3 regions of the Streptomyces sp. NPDC001832 genome follow, and region 3 is predicted to be linked to each of the others. Evidence: predicted binding sites of a transcription regulator. Region 3 holds the regulator's gene; each other region holds the start of a gene.
The links. The regulator HrcA, encoded in region 3, represses chaperone genes, less so after heat shock. The targets are predictions, from matches to a motif close to TTNGCACTCNGNNNNNCNGAGTGCNAA.

Region 1 (5,002 bases), on a different contig from region 3:
GGAGAGCGGCGGTGAGTACGCCTCGGGGTCGAAGATCCTGCCCCTGCCGCCGCGCCGGGCCGGGTCGACGAAGACCGCGTCGTACGGCGAGGTGTCGATCTCGGTGACATCGGCGCAGCGCACCTCGATCAGACCGTCCAGGCCGAGCGCGGCGGCGTTGGCGCGGGCCACCTCGGCGGTCAGCGGGTCGCGGTCCACCGCGAGGACACGGATGCCCGACCGTGCGAGCGCGATCGCGTCGCCGCCGATTCCGCAGCAGAGGTCGGCGACGCTCCGCACGCCGCCCGCCTCCACGAATCGCTGTGCGCGATGGGTGGCCACCGACGTGCGCGTCGCCTGCTCGACGCCGTTCGGCGTGAAGAACATCCGGTACGCGTCCTCGGCACCGAATTTCGCTACCGCCCGCTGCCGCAGCCGCGCCTGCCCCAGCGCCGCCGAGACCAGCGAGGCCGGGTGGGTGCGGCGCAGCCGGGTGGCGGTGGCGAGCTCCTGGGCGGGGTCGTACGACCGCAGCCCGTCCAGGAGCGCCGCGCCCTCGGGGGTGCGCAGGGCCATGAAAGCGGCGAGGGGGTCGCCTGCGCCGGACGGGGCGGGAGCGTCGGACCGGCCGTCGGCGGTGGACGGGCCGTTCGGGGGGAGAGCGTTCACCCGTCCCATTGTGAGCCAGCCGGGTTGACCGGCGGGCCCGGTGGCGGTGTCGGGCCGGGGCGCCGGACCACGTGCTGGCAGGATGCGACGCCATGCAGCTAGTGCGACAAAAGGAAAAATTAACATGAAAAGGAGTAGCCCGGGTGTGCCCGAACCGGGGTGCGGGCGGGGCCCCGGCAGGCATCGGCCGGCCTGCGCGGTCCTGGCCGCACTCCTGGTCGCCGCGGTCTGCTCCGGCTGCGTCTTCGGGGCCGACGGCCGGAGCGGTGACGGCGACGAGCACCGGGCCCGACCCGCCGCCGGACTCGCGGGTGGCCCCGGACAGTGGGCCGGCCAGGGCGGCGCACCCGCCGGGCCCCGTGAGAACGCGAGGTTCAGCCCGGCTGTACGGGCGGCCCTCGCCAAGAAGTGGGGGCTGGACAGTCCACCCCTGATCGCACCCCCGCCGCCTGCCGTGAAGCCGCACATCACCACCCGCGAGGGGTTCAAGGTCAACGGCGGCGACGACTCGCTGCCGCCGGTCTTCACCACCGTCCCGACCAAGGACCGGATCGTTTTCCTGACGATGGACGACGGTGCCGAGAAGGACCCCGAACTGCTGCAGATGATGGACGAGCTGGACATCCCGTACAGCGCCTTCCTCAGCGACTACCTGGTGCGCGACAGCTACGGGTACTTCCTGGAGATGCAGCGGCTGGGCGTCGGCCTCAACAACCACACGCTCAGCCATCCCCACCTGCCCCGGCTCTCGTACAGCGAGCAGCGGAGCGAGATCTGCGACCAGCAGGCCATCATCGAGAAGCAGTACGGGCAGCGCCCCACCCTCTTCCGCCCGCCGTACGGCACATACGACTCGGACACGCTCCGCATCGCGAAGGCCTGCGGCATCAAGGCCGTGCCGCTCTGGAACGCGGAGGCGTTCCCGGACCGCATGGAGTACCGCGAGGAGGACCAGGATCTGCACCCCGGCGACATCATCGTCACGCACCTCCGGGGCCGGAAGGACTGGGGCGGCAGCATGGCCGACCTGGTACGGGCGGTCATGAAGACCATCACGGACAAGGGGTACGCCGTGGCCCGGCTGGAGGACTACGTATGAGAAGGGTGCACCGGCTGCTCGCCGCGGGGCGATGCGGGAGCGGGTTCGACGGCTGGTACGGAGGTTCGAGCATGAACCCACGGTCGTACGGAACGGCGCGGTGAGTCCCTTCGTTGTCCCTGTGTTGTCCGGACCGTTGCGCTGCCTGGGCTGTGGCATGCGGCCGGCGCCCCGTCGCACCGTGCGCGGGCGGGGCCGGCATGACGCCACGACTGACTGAATTGGCACTCCGCTTGACCGAGTGCTAATCCCGGTCATAGTCTCGGTGCTGGCACTCACCACTGGAGAGTGCCAGCAGTACTGTGCGACTGGCAGGTCCGGCACCCGCGACGACGGATCCACCTGGTCGCCACACCAAGACTCTTAACCCCGTGAGATCTCCGAAGGGGGAGACCGGATCGTGTCGACCGCCAGCTCCAAGGTTGCGATCAAGCCGCTCGAGGACCGCATTGTGGTCCAGCCGCTCGACGCCGAGCAGACCACGGCCTCCGGCCTGGTCATTCCGGACACCGCCAAGGAGAAGCCCCAGGAGGGCGTCGTCCTGGCCGTGGGCCCGGGTCGCTTCGAGAACGGCGAGCGCCTTCCGCTCGACGTCAACACCGGCGACGTCGTGCTGTACAGCAAGTACGGCGGCACCGAGGTGAAGTACAACGGCGAGGAGTACCTCGTCCTCTCGGCTCGCGACGTTCTCGCGATCGTCGAGAAGTAATTCACCCACGTTTGCTTCTGTTCTGCGCCCCTGGCCCCCTGCGAATAACCAGCCGGGCGGTCCGGGGCGCAGTTCGTTTGAGAGGAATGCTCAGCTGCCATGGCGAAGATTCTGAAGTTCGACGAGGACGCCCGTCGCGCCCTTGAGCGCGGCGTCAACAAGCTTGCCGACACGGTCAAGGTGACGATCGGCCCCAAGGGCCGCAACGTCGTCATCGACAAGAAGTTCGGTGCTCCCACCATCACCAACGACGGTGTCACCATCGCGCGCGAGGTCGAGATCGACGACCCGTACGAGAACCTCGGTGCCCAGCTGGTGAAGGAGGTGGCGACCAAGACCAACGACGTGGCGGGTGACGGTACGACCACCGCCACCGTGCTGGCCCAGGCACTCGTCCGCGAGGGTCTGCGCAACGTTGCCGCGGGTGCTTCCCCGGCCGCCCTGAAGAAGGGCATCGACGCCGCGGTCAAGGCCGTGTCCGAGGAGCTCCTCGCGACCGCCCGCCCGATCGAGGACAAGACCGACATCGCCGCCGTGGCCGCGCTCTCCGCGCAGGACCCGCAGGTCGGCGAGCTCATCGCGGACGCGATGGACAAGGTCGGCAAGGACGGTGTCATCACCGTCGAGGAGTCCAACACCTTCGGTCTGGACCTCGACTTCACCGAGGGCATGGCCTTCGACAAGGGCTACCTGTCCCCGTACATGGTGACCGACCAGGAGCGTATGGAGGCCGTCCTCGACGACCCGTACATCCTGATCCACCAGGGCAAGATCGGCTCGATCCAGGAGCTGCTCCCGCTCCTGGAGAAGGTCATCCAGGCCGGTGGCTCCAAGCCGCTGCTGATCATCGCCGAGGACGTCGAGGGCGAGGCGCTGTCGACCCTCGTCGTCAACAAGATCCGTGGCACCTTCAACGCCGTCGCGGTGAAGGCCCCGGGCTTCGGTGACCGCCGCAAGGCCATGCTCGGCGACATCGCCACCCTCACCGGTGCGACCGTCATCGCCGAGGAGGTCGGCCTCAAGCTCGACCAGGCCGGTCTGGACGTGCTGGGCACCGCCCGCCGCGTCACCGTCACCAAGGACGACACGACGATCGTGGACGGCGGCGGCGAGCCCGGCGACGTCAAGGGCCGGGTCAACCAGATCAAGGCCGAGATCGAAGCCACGGACTCCGACTGGGACCGCGAGAAGCTCCAGGAGCGCCTCGCGAAGCTGGCCGGCGGCGTGTGCGTGATCCGTGTCGGTGCCGCCACCGAGGTGGAGCTCAAGGAGAAGAAGCACCGTCTGGAGGACGCCATCTCCGCGACCCGCGCCGCGGTCGAGGAGGGCATCGTCTCCGGTGGTGGCTCTTCCCTGGTCCACGCCGTCAAGGTTCTCGAGGGCAACCTCGGCAAGGCCGGCGACGAGGCCACCGGTGTCGCGGTCGTGCGCCGCGCCGCCGTCGAGCCGCTGCGCTGGATCGCCGAGAACGCGGGCCTCGAGGGTTACGTCATCACCTCGAAGGTCGCCGAGCTCGACAAGGGCCAGGGCTTCAACGCCGCGACCGGTGAGTACGGCGACCTGGTGAAGGCCGGTGTCATCGACCCGGTCAAGGTCACCCGCTCCGCGCTGGAGAACGCCGCGTCCATCGCGTCGCTGCTGCTCACGACCGAGACGCTGGTCGTCGAGAAGCCGGCCGAGGAAGAGGCCGAGGCCGGTCACGGCGGCCACGGCCACTCGCACTAGCGGCTATCTCAGCTCAGCCACTGAGGCCCGGTACCCCGTCGCGGGGTACCGGGCCTCGGGCTGTCGGATCAAGCCCGTCCGGCGTTCGAGGCCCGGGACCGGGGAATGGGTATCCGCTCCGGTAAACGCCCACTCACTGAGGCCCGTACTTGCGGCCTGTCTTGGAGGTGACCCCTCCGAGCAGGCCGCGCGGCGTCACCTTCACCAGCCCCATCAACGCCTTGTACCGCGGGTCCGGGATCGAGACCGACCTACCGCGCGCCAGGTCCGCCAGGGCCACCGCCACCAACTTGTCCGCGTCGAGCCACATCCAGCCCGGGATGTTGCCGGTCCCCATTCCGGCCCGCTCGTGGAACTCGGTCCGTACGAAGCCGGGGCACAGCGCCATCAGCCGCACCCCCGAACCGGCCAGGTCCTTCGCCGCGCCCTGGGTGAACTGCACGACCCATGCCTTGGACGCGCCGTACGTCCCGCGCGGCACGAACGCAGCCACCGAGGCCACATTGACGACCCCGCCCCGCCCGCGCTCCCGCATTCCGGCCGCGGCCGCCGAAGTCAGCCGCAGCACCGCCTCGCAGTGCACCTTCAGCATTTTCAGCTCATCGGCCATGGGCACATCCAGATAGCGGCCCTTGTTGCCGAACCCGGCGTTGTTGACCAGCAGATCGACCGACTGGTGACGATCCGTCAACCGGGCCTCGACCGCGGCGATCCCCTTGTCCTCGGACAGGTCGGCCGTCAGCACCTCGGCCTCGATGCCGTGCCGGTCGTGCAGCTCGGTCGCCTGCTCGCGCAGCCGCTCGGTGTTGCGCGCCACCAGC
Region 2 (5,002 bases), on a different contig from region 3:
ATCCGGGTCTCCGGGTACGCGGTCAACTTCGTGCGACTGACCCGCGAGCAGCAGCTCGATGTCATCAACCGCACCTTCCACGGCTTGCTCTGACCCTCCCTGATCGTTCCGATCCCCCTGAACCGCGCGGCGTCGGGAGCCCATCCCCCGTGGGGCCCCGGCGTCGCGCGCTCCGCACCCACAGCGCCAGACCACCGAACGCCCCGCCCGCACAGGAGGCCCTGCCATGGCCGCACTCCTCGACAACGTCGACAACGTCGGCAGTGTTGACAACGTCGGCGACATCGACAACATCAGCGCCTCCGTCACTCCGGCGGGTGCGGCCACCCGTCGGCCGATTTCCGGATCGGTCCATTCCTGGGATCTGTCGACGGGCGTCGACGGCCCCGGCACCCGCTTCGTCACCTTCCTGGCCGGCTGTCCACTGGCCTGCCTGTACTGCCACAACCCCGACACCCTGCGGATGCGCAGCGGCACCCGGATGTCCGCGGACGACCTCCTTGCCGAAGCGGGCAAGTACACGACGTTCATACGGGCCGCGGGCGGCGGCGCCACCATCAGCGGCGGCGAACCACTGCTGCAGCCGGTCTTCGCCGGTGAGCTCTTCCACCGCTTCAAGCACGGGCTGGGGCTGCATACCGCCCTGGACACCTCCGGCTTCCTGGGCGCCCGAGCCACCGACGCCCTACTGCGCGACGTCGATCTGGTCCTGCTCGACATCAAGTCCTGGGACCGAGCCACGTACCGCAAGGTCACCGGTCGCCCGCTGGAGCCGACCCTGGACTTCGCCCGCCGCCTCGCCGGCCTCGGAAAAGAGGTGCACGTCCGCTTCGTACTCCTGCCGGGACTGACCGACGACCCGGCCAACGTCGACGGTGTCGCCTCCTTCGCCGCCTCCCTCGGCAATGTCTCCCGTGTCGATGTCCTCCCCTTCCACAAGCTCGGCGAGGCGAAGTGGCAGGCGCTGGGCAGGCCCTTCACCCTGCACGACACCCCGTCACCCACCCCCGAGCAGGCCGCCTCGGCCCGCGAGATCTTCGCGTCCCACGGACTGCGAGCCGTCTGACGCACTGCGAGCCCTCCGGTGGGCTTCGAGCCGTCCTGCGGGCTTCGAGCCGGACGGGCGAACGGATTCACCCTGCCGAGGATCGCTGACCAGGGCCGTACCCTTGAGATATGAGCACCGCCCCTGCCCCCAGCCCGCGCGATTCGAAGCCGACCCAGCCGGAACAGACGAAACCCGAGCCGGCTCTGGTCTTCGACGATCCGCTGGACCAGCAGTCCGCGGACGATACGGACCAAGGGTGGGGTGAGCGGGCCCCGGCCGGTGGGAGCGCCGCCGATCTGGCGCGCTTCCTCGACGAGAAGCCGCCCCACCACATCTGAGCCCCGCTCCGTGGTGGTCCGACGACGCTGCTGCCGGTCCTTCTGCCGTACGTCCCGCACCCAATTCGCGGCGTTGGTCGGGAGACGTGACAGCTCATCAGTGCGAATCAGCACAGGGTCACCGCCAGCCTGGCCGAGATACCCGCACCGGCCAGCGAGGCGGCCGTGCCCCGGGGGACGGCCAGCACGATCAGCGCACCGTTCTCCGTGAGCCCTTCGGCCGTGGCCTCCGGTACATCTGCCACCCGTGCGCCCTTCGCCAGCACACGGGCATCGGATCCGGTCCCCTCCGCGGCGATCACATCGACGCGGTCCCCCGGCCGTAACAGCCGCACCGTCCCCGCATCCGCGATCCGGACCGGCGCGGACACCAACGGAACTGGCCGCCGCGCCCGCTCCGGCGCTGCCCCGGCCGTGCTCCCTGCCCCTGACGCGTGCGCCGTATCGCCGCCCGCACCGCCCCCACCCAGCCCCGTCGTGGCCAGCACGGCAGCCGTCAGGGCAAGCCCGGCGGCCAGAGCGCGGCGCTGCCGCCACAAAGCCCGGCGCAGCCGGTGCCCACTGCCTCCGCGCACCCGCAACGGCTCGAACGTGGGCACACCACTGGGCGGGGGAGCCGGCGCCGGAGGCCCCGGAGCCGTCGGACATACCTCCCCGGCAACCGGAGTGAAACGTTCAGAGGACACAGACGGGAGCGACGGGAACATGGCCAACACCACCTGCCGTGAGGAGTTTCGGACGAACACCCCTCACGATCCACCGTCCATGAGTTTCCTGCCGAAGCCTGTGGACGGCCCCAGTGTTGTGGATAACCCCGTCACCCATCTACGCCGCAACCGTCACGCACCACGCCGCAACCGCCACCCACGGCGCTAAGGAAGCTCGATCCCCGTCTCGAGCCCGTCCAGCGCATGCGAGCAGGTGCAGTCGCGGTCCGCCTCCGCAGGCAGCGAGGCCACCACGTCGAAGAGCACCGCACGCAGCCGGTCCACATTGGCCGCGAACACCTTCAGCACCTCCCCGTGCGAGACCCCCTCCCCGGCCTCCGCGCCCGCGTCGAGGTCTGTCACCAGCGTCATCGTCGTGTAGCAGAGGCCCAGCTCACGGGCGAGGACCGCCTCCGGGTGCCCGGTCATCCCGACCACCGACCAGCCCATCGCCGCATGCCAGCGCGATTCCGCCCGGGTCGAGAAGCGCGGCCCCTCGACGACCACCAGCGTCCCGCCGTCCACCGGCTCCCAGTTCTTCGCGCGAGCCGCCGCCAGCGCGGCCCTGCGCCCATCGGGGCAGTACGGATCGGCGAAGCCCAGATGCAGGACGTTCGGCTCCGCGCCATCGGCCCGGGTCTCCCCGTCGTAGTACGTCTGTGGCCGGGCCTTGGTGCGGTCCACCAGTTGGTCGGGCACGAGCAGGGTGCCCGGCCCGTACTCCGGACGCAGGCCGCCCACCGCGCACGGGCCGAGCACCTGACGTACGCCGACGGAGCGCAGCGCCCACAGGTTGGCCCGGTAGTTGATGCGGTGCGGCGGCAGATGGTGGCCGCGTCCGTGGCGGGGCAGGAAGGCGACTCGGCGACCGCCGACTTCGCCGAGGAACAGGGAGTCGCTCGGCCGTCCGTACGGGGTGTCCACACGCACCTCCGTGACGTCCTCCAGGAAGGAGTACAAGCCCGAGCCGCCGATGACACCGATCTCTGCGTTTGCCATGCGATCACACTAACGGCGTGGGAAAACGCCGAGGACCCCGACGAACGGATCGGCGGGGTCCTCGGGGAAGTGCGGTTTCGGCTCAGGCAGCCGACGTACCACTCGCCGAGGTCGACGAGGTCGACGAAGAAGACGCGGCGGACGAGGAGGCGGCGGACGACTTCGTGTCCGACCCCGCCGACGACGACGAATCGGACGAAGCGGAACCGGACGCCTTCGCCGAGGACGACGCCGGCGTGCTGCTCGACGAGGAGCCACGGCTGTCGTTCCGGTAGAAACCGGAGCCCTTGAAGACAATGCCGACCGCCGAGAACACCTTCTTCAGGCGTCCTTCGCAGCTCGGGCACACGGTCAGGGCGTCATCGGTGAACTTCTGCACCGCCTCAAGGCCCTCGCCACATTCGGTGCACTGGTACTGATAGGTCGGCACTTGTCTTCCTCCTGGCACTCTCACTCGATGAGTGCTAACAGTCGTCCATGGTAGCTGCTGCGGGCCGCTGTTTGCAGTTATGTCTGTCACCTGCCCAGAGAGGGCAGCGGTCAGGGCTTGGCCGTCATCATTGGGGGCCGCTGGCCTGAGAGGCTGTCGGGTGGCCTCCGAGGCGAAAAGCTGCCACATCATGTGGCGGAGAAGTCACACTGACGTATTCCGCTGACGCTTCGACGCTTCGACGCTGACTGATGCGAGCGTATGAATCATCACTCTGTGGCCGCGACAGGATCGAGGTCGCGGTGGACCGCGCCGCGTGCGGCCGTGATGGTCGCGCGGGCCGGTGTCAGTCTCGAACGCAGTGCCACCAGGGTGACCAGCGCCAGCGCGGTCCCCACCAGCGGTACCACGAAACCGGTGCTCGCGCCGTGGGCGTCGGCGAGCCGCCCGGCGACCGTCACCGCGGCTGCCTGGCCGAGGGCGACCGAGCCGGTCAGCCAGGTGAACGCCTCGGTCCGGGCAGACCCCGGCACCAGCGCCTCGACCAGTGTGTAGCCGCTGATCAGGGCCGGGGCGATGGAGAGCCCGACCAGCAGTCCGAGGCCGGCCAGCAGGGGCACGGAGTGCACTGCCCACAGCCCGGACGCGGTCAGGGTCAGCGCCGCGTACCCGACGATCAGACGCCGCCGGGGGCCGCTCTTCCAGGCGATGGCGCCGCAGGCGATCCCGGCCAGCATGTTGCCGGCTGCGAAGACCCCGTACAGCAGACCGTTTGCCCCGGGCCGGCCGATCTCCTCGGTGAAGGCGGTCAGTGAGACCTGCATGCCGCCGAAGACCGCGCCTATTCCCAGGAAGGCCACCGCGAGCACCCGTACACCCGGTACGGACAGGGCGGACGCATGCCGCTGGGAGGTGCCGGACGCGGTGCTGCGCACCGCGGGCTGGGTGCGGCGCTGAGCGGCGAAGAGCAGTCCGCCGACCAGGGTCAGCCCAGCCTCCGTGATCAGACCGGCCGCCGGGTGCACTCCCGTGCACAGTGCGGTGGCGAGCACCGGGCCTATGACGAAGGTGAACTCGTCCGTCACCGATTCGAAGGCCGCCGCGGTGGACATCAGCGGCGAGGCATTGCGGCCCGGTGCAGCGCCCAGTACGGCTGCCCAGCGGGCCCGTACCATCGGCCCGATCTGCGGAACGGACGCACCGGTCGGCACGGCCGCCGCGAACAGGGCCCACAGGGGCGCGTCCGCCAGCGCCAGCGCCGTCAGCACAGATACGGATGCCGCGTGCACCAGGACACCGGGCAGCAGCACGGCGCGCTGGCCGAAACGGTCGGCGAGTTTGCCGGTCTGTGGTGCGAACAGCGCCATGGAGACACCGGTCACGGCGGCGACGGAGCCTGCGCTGCCGTACGAGCCGGTGGTGTGCTGAACCAGTAGCACGATGCCGATCGTCAGCATCGCGAAGGGCTGCCGTGCGGCGA
Region 3 (5,002 bases):
AGGCGCGCCCGTCCGGAGGCCGTGTGCAGGGCCGTCAGCGGCCGTTGAAGGCATCCTTCAGCCGGGAGAACAGCCCCTGCTGCCCTGGCTGGAACTGGCCGGTGGGCCGCTCCTCGCCGCGCACCTTCGCCAGGTCCCGCAGCAGTCGCTCCTGCTCCGGGTCCAGCTTCGTCGGGGTCATCACCTCGACGTGCACGATCAGATCGCCACGCCCGCCGCCCCGCAGATGCGTGATGCCGCGGCCGTGCAGCGGGACCGACTGGCCGGACTGGGTGCCGGGCCGGATGTCGACCTCCTCCAGGCCGTCGAGCGTCTCCAGCGGCACCTTGGTGCCGAGCGCGCCCGCCGTCATGGGGATGGTGACCGTGCAGTGCAGATCGTCACCGCGGCGCTGGAACACCGAGTGCGGCAGCTCATGAATCTCCACGTACAGATCGCCGGCCGGGCCGCCGCCGGGGCCGACCTCGCCCTCGCCCGCGAGCTGGATGCGGGTGCCGTTGTCGACACCGGCGGGGATCTTCACGGTGAGCGTGCGCCTCGACCGGATGCGGCCGTCACCGGCGCACTCCTGGCACGGGCTCGGCACGACCGTACCGAAGCCCTGGCACTGCGGGCAGGGCCGCGAGGTCATGACCTGGCCCAGGAAGGACCGGGTGACCTGGGAGACCTCGCCGCGGCCGCGGCACATGTCACAGGTCTGGGCGGAGGTGCCGGGTGCGGCGCCCTCGCCGCTGCAGGTCGTACAGACGACGGCCGTGTCGACCTGGATGTCCTTGGTGGTGCCGAACGCGGCCTCGGCGAGGTCGATCTCCAGCCGGATCATCGCGTCCTGGCCGCGCCGGGTGCGCGAGCGGGGTCCGCGCTGCGACGACGTACCGAAGAACGCGTCCATGATGTCGGAGAAGTTGCCGAAGCCACCCTGCCCGAATCCGCCCGCGCCGCCGCCGCCCGAGGCGGACAGCGGGTCGCCGCCGAGGTCGTAGACCTGCTTCTTCTGCGGGTCCGACAGCACCTCGTAGGCGGCGTTGATCTCCTTGAACCGCTCCTGGGTCTTCGGATCGGGGTTCACATCCGGATGCAGCTCGCGAGCGAGCCGCCGGAATGCCTTCTTGATCTCGTCCTGAGATGCGTCGCGGCGCACGCCGAGTACGGCGTAGTAGTCCGTGGCCACTTACGACTCCGCCAGGATCTGTCCGACGTAACGTGCCACTGCGCGTACCGCTCCCATCGTTCCGGGGTAGTCCATGCGGGTCGGTCCGACCACGCCGAGTTTGGCGACTGCCTCGTCGCCCGAACCGTAGCCGACCGCGACGACGGATGTGGAGTTGAGCCCCTCGTGGGCGTTCTCGTGCCCGATCCGTACGGTCATGCCTGAGTCCTTGGCCTCGCCGAGCAGCTTCAGCAGCACGACCTGTTCCTCCAGTGCCTCCAGCACCGGCCGGATCATCACAGGGAAGTCGTGCCCGAAGCGGGTGAGGTTGGAGGTGCCGCCGATCATCAGCCGCTCCTCCGTCTCCTCGACGAGGGTTTCGAGCAGGGTGGAGAGCACGGTGGACACGGTTCCCCGGTCCTCGCTCTCGAAGGATTCCGGCAGATCCTGCACCAGCTGCGGAACATCCGTGAAACGGCGTCCGACGACCCGGCTGTTGAGCCGGGCCCGCAGATCGGCGAGAGATGTCTCACCGAACGGAGCGGGGCAGTCGATCATGCGCTGCTCAACCCGGCCGGTGTCCGTGATCAGCACGAGCATCAGCCGGGCGGCTGCCAGTGACAGCAGCTCCACATGCCGAACCGTCGACCGGGTCAGCGAGGGGTACTGCACGATGGCGACCTGCCGGGTCAGCTGCGCGAGCAGCCGTACGGTGCGGCCCACGACATCGTCGAGGTCGACCGCGCCGTCGAGGAAATTATGAATGGCACGACGTTCCGGCGACGAGAGGGGCTTGACGCCCGCAAGCTTGTCGACGAAGAGCCGGTAGCCCTTGTCCGTCGGGATGCGTCCCGCACTGGTGTGGGGCTGGGCGATGAAGCCCTCGTCCTCCAGCACCGCCATGTCGTTGCGGACAGTGGCCGGGGAGACCCCCAGCTTGTGCCGCTCGGTGAGCGCCTTGGAGCCCACGGGCTCCTCCGTGCCGACATAGTCCTGGACGATGGCGCGCAGCACTTCGAGTCTGCGTTCGCTGAGCATCGCGCACACCTCCAGCTGTGTTTCCTCGGTGGTTCTCGGGCCGTTCCTGCTTCATTCCCAGGAACCCCCCTGGCACTCTGTCCTCGCGAGTGCCAGCAATCTCCCGCCCAGTGTACGGCGGTCGAGTGGGGGCCTAGCAAGGGTTACCGCGGGACTGCGCAGGTCGTTGCCGATAGCGTCGCGGTATGAACGCCTCTTGGGAAGAGTTCGGCTGGGAGCGACTCGGTCACGGAGTGGGCCGACGCCGCCTTCCCGGATGGGATGCGACAGTCGCGCTGGTGGCCGGAGCGGATGGAGTGCTGCTCTACGACACCGGATCAACACTTCGCGAAGGCGCGGAAGTACGGGCCCAGGCGCAGGCCCTGCTCGGCCGGAGGGTGACGCATATCGCACTCAGCCACCCCCATTTCGACCATGTACTGGGCACTGCCGCGTTCTGTGGCACCCAGGTGTACGGAGCGGTCGGCATGGCCGGGCTGCTGAAGCTCGGGGCGGACGATCTGCGCGCCTCCGCGGTGCGCCACGGAGTGTCCGAACACGATGCGGCCGAGGCTGTTGATGCGCTGGTGGCGCCGCACCACGAGGTGTGCGGCGAGTGCACGCTCGATCTGGGCGGCGGCCGTCAGGTGGTGCTGGTGAATGTGGGCCCCGCCCACAGCAGCCACGATCTGGCGGTGCTCGTCCCCGGCTCCCCAGCGGTGGTGCTCTGCGGCGACCTGGTCGAGGAGTCCGGCGAACCGCAGGCGGGACGGGACGCCGTCCCGTCCCGCTGGCCGGCCGCGCTGGACCGGCTGCTGGCGCTGGGCGGCGAGGACGCGGTGTACGTTCCGGGGCACGGCGCGGTGGTGGACGCGGCGTTCGTCAGGCACCAGCGCGACCAACTGGCCGTCCTCCATGACCCTGAAGGCATCGGTGGTGCCCCCTCCGGCGTGTCGTGATGTGTTGCCCTCCTATCGTCATCCAATGCGCAGCTACCAGCCGGACCTGACCCCGCCGTGGAAGAAGTCCACCCCCGTTCCCGAAGTCCCCGCCGAGCCCGATCTGGTCGTGGAAGAGGTCTCCACCGGATTCTGCGGTGCGGTGATCCGCTGCGAGAAGACGGCCCAGGGTCCGACGGTGACCCTGGAGGACCGCTTCGGCAAGCACCGGGTGTTTCCGATGGAGCCGCGCGGCTTCCTGCTGGAGGGCCGGGTGGTCACACTCGTACGCCCGTCGGCGGCCGGCCCGGTACGCCCCACGCGCACAGCCTCGGGTTCGGTCGCGGTCCCCGGGGCGCGCGCCCGGGTCGCGCGGGCGGGCCGGATCTACGTGGAGGGCCGCCACGACGCGGAGCTGGTCGAGCGGGTCTGGGGCGACGACCTGCGGATCGAGGGCGTGGTCGTCGAATACCTGGAGGGCATCGACGACCTCCCGGCCATCGTGCGCGAGTTCTCCCCCGGCCCGGACGCCAGGCTGGGCGTCCTGGTCGACCACTTGGTCCCGGGCTCCAAGGAGTCCCGGATCGCGTCCCAGGTCTCGGACGCGAACGTGCTGGTGGTCGGCCACCCGTACATCGACGTGTGGGAGGCGGTGAAGCCGTCGTCCGTGAGCATCGCCGCCTGGCCGGTGGTCCCGCGTGGCGAGGACTGGAAGACGGGCGTGTGCCGCGCGCTGGGCTGGCCGGAGAGCACGGGCGCGGCCTGGCAGCGAATCCTGTCCGCGGTGCGCTCGTACCGGGATCTGGAACCGGCGCTGCTGGGCTCCGTGGAACACCTGATCGACTTCGTGACAGCGCCGCCTCAGTAGCCTCTCCGTCGGCCCCCCGCCCCGCTGGCTTTCGGGTTACCTCTGACCGGGCAGCCACGCCCTGGCACGCACGCGTTCCGGTCGGAGGCCACCCGACAGCCTCTCTCAGTCCACCAGATCCCGCACCACCGCATCCGCCAACAACCGCCCCCGCAACGTAAGCACCGCCCGCCCCTCCCCATACGGCACCGGCTCCAGCAGTCCGTCCTGCACCGCCCGCCCCGCCGCGGCCAGCCCCGCCGGTGCCAGCAGCGACAACGGACACCCGTCCGCGAGCCGCAGCTCCAGCAGAATCCGCTCGACCCGCCGGTCCTCCGCGGAAAGGATCTCGCGCCCGGCCCCCGGCGACCGCCCCTCGGCCAGCGCCTGTGCGTACGCCCCCGGATGCTTCACGTTCCACCAGCGCACCCCGCCGACATGGCTGTGCGCCCCGGGACCGGCGCCCCACCAGTCGGCGCCGCGCCAGTACAGCTCGTTGTGCAGGCACCGGCCCTCGGGCGTACGGGCCCAGTTCGACACCTCGTACCAGGAGAAGCCCGCCGCGGCCATCGCCTCGTCCGCGATCAGGTACCGGTCCGCATGGGCGTCGTCATCGGTCATCGGGATCTCGCCGCGCCGGATCCGCCGGGCCAGCCGGGTGCCCTCCTCGACGATCAGCGCGTACGCGGACACATGGTCCGGCCCCGCACCGATCGCAGCGTCCAGCGAGGCCCGCCAGTCGTCGTCGGATTCCCCGGGAGTGCCGTAGATCAGGTCGAGGTTGACGTGCTCGAACCCCGCGGCCCTCGCCTCCGCGACACACGCCTCGGGCCGCCCCGGCGTATGCGTACGCTCCAGGATCTTCAGCACGTGCTGCCGCGCACTCTGCATCCCGAACGAGATCCGGTTGAAGCCGCCTTCCCGCAGCTCCGACAGATACGCCGGGCCGACGGACTCCGGATTCGCCTCCGTCGTGATCTCCGCGTCATCGGCGAGCCCGAACTCGTCACGGATCGCCGCCAGCATCCGTACAAGATCCCCGGCAGCAAG

Region 1: a site for HrcA is predicted at 1,969-1,995, ahead of groES (co-chaperone GroES). Genes of this name have one in related genera too.
Region 2: a site for HrcA is predicted at 3,534-3,560, ahead of ABT115_RS20065 (FmdB family zinc ribbon protein). Genes of this name have one in related genera too.

The regions. Positions count from the first base shown of each region.
Region 1 is NZ_JBEOYU010000008.1:67,041-72,042, reverse strand. Features, by position in the region: gene ABT115_RS09315 (THUMP-like domain-containing protein) at 1-657, opposite strand, end outside; gene ABT115_RS09310 (polysaccharide deacetylase family protein) at 773-1,747, shown strand; gene groES (co-chaperone GroES) at 2,148-2,456, shown strand; gene groL (chaperonin GroEL) at 2,556-4,181, shown strand; gene ABT115_RS09295 (SDR family NAD(P)-dependent oxidoreductase) at 4,315-5,002, opposite strand, start outside.
Region 2 is NZ_JBEOYU010000025.1:47,469-52,470, forward strand. Features, by position in the region: gene pflB (formate C-acetyltransferase) at 1-93, shown strand, start outside; gene pflA (pyruvate formate-lyase-activating protein) at 227-1,066, shown strand; gene ABT115_RS20050 (hypothetical protein) at 1,177-1,386, shown strand; gene ABT115_RS20055 (hypothetical protein) at 1,494-2,093, opposite strand; gene ABT115_RS20060 (S-methyl-5'-thioadenosine phosphorylase) at 2,259-3,092, opposite strand; gene ABT115_RS20065 (FmdB family zinc ribbon protein) at 3,175-3,522, opposite strand; gene ABT115_RS20070 (MFS transporter) at 3,792-5,002, opposite strand, start outside.
Region 3 is NZ_JBEOYU010000048.1:8,908-13,909, reverse strand. Features, by position in the region: gene dnaJ (molecular chaperone DnaJ) at 35-1,171, opposite strand; gene hrcA (heat-inducible transcriptional repressor HrcA) at 1,172-2,188, opposite strand; gene ABT115_RS26690 (MBL fold metallo-hydrolase) at 2,374-3,126, shown strand; gene ABT115_RS26685 (DUF3097 domain-containing protein) at 3,152-3,973, shown strand; gene hemW (radical SAM family heme chaperone HemW) at 4,079-5,002, opposite strand, start outside.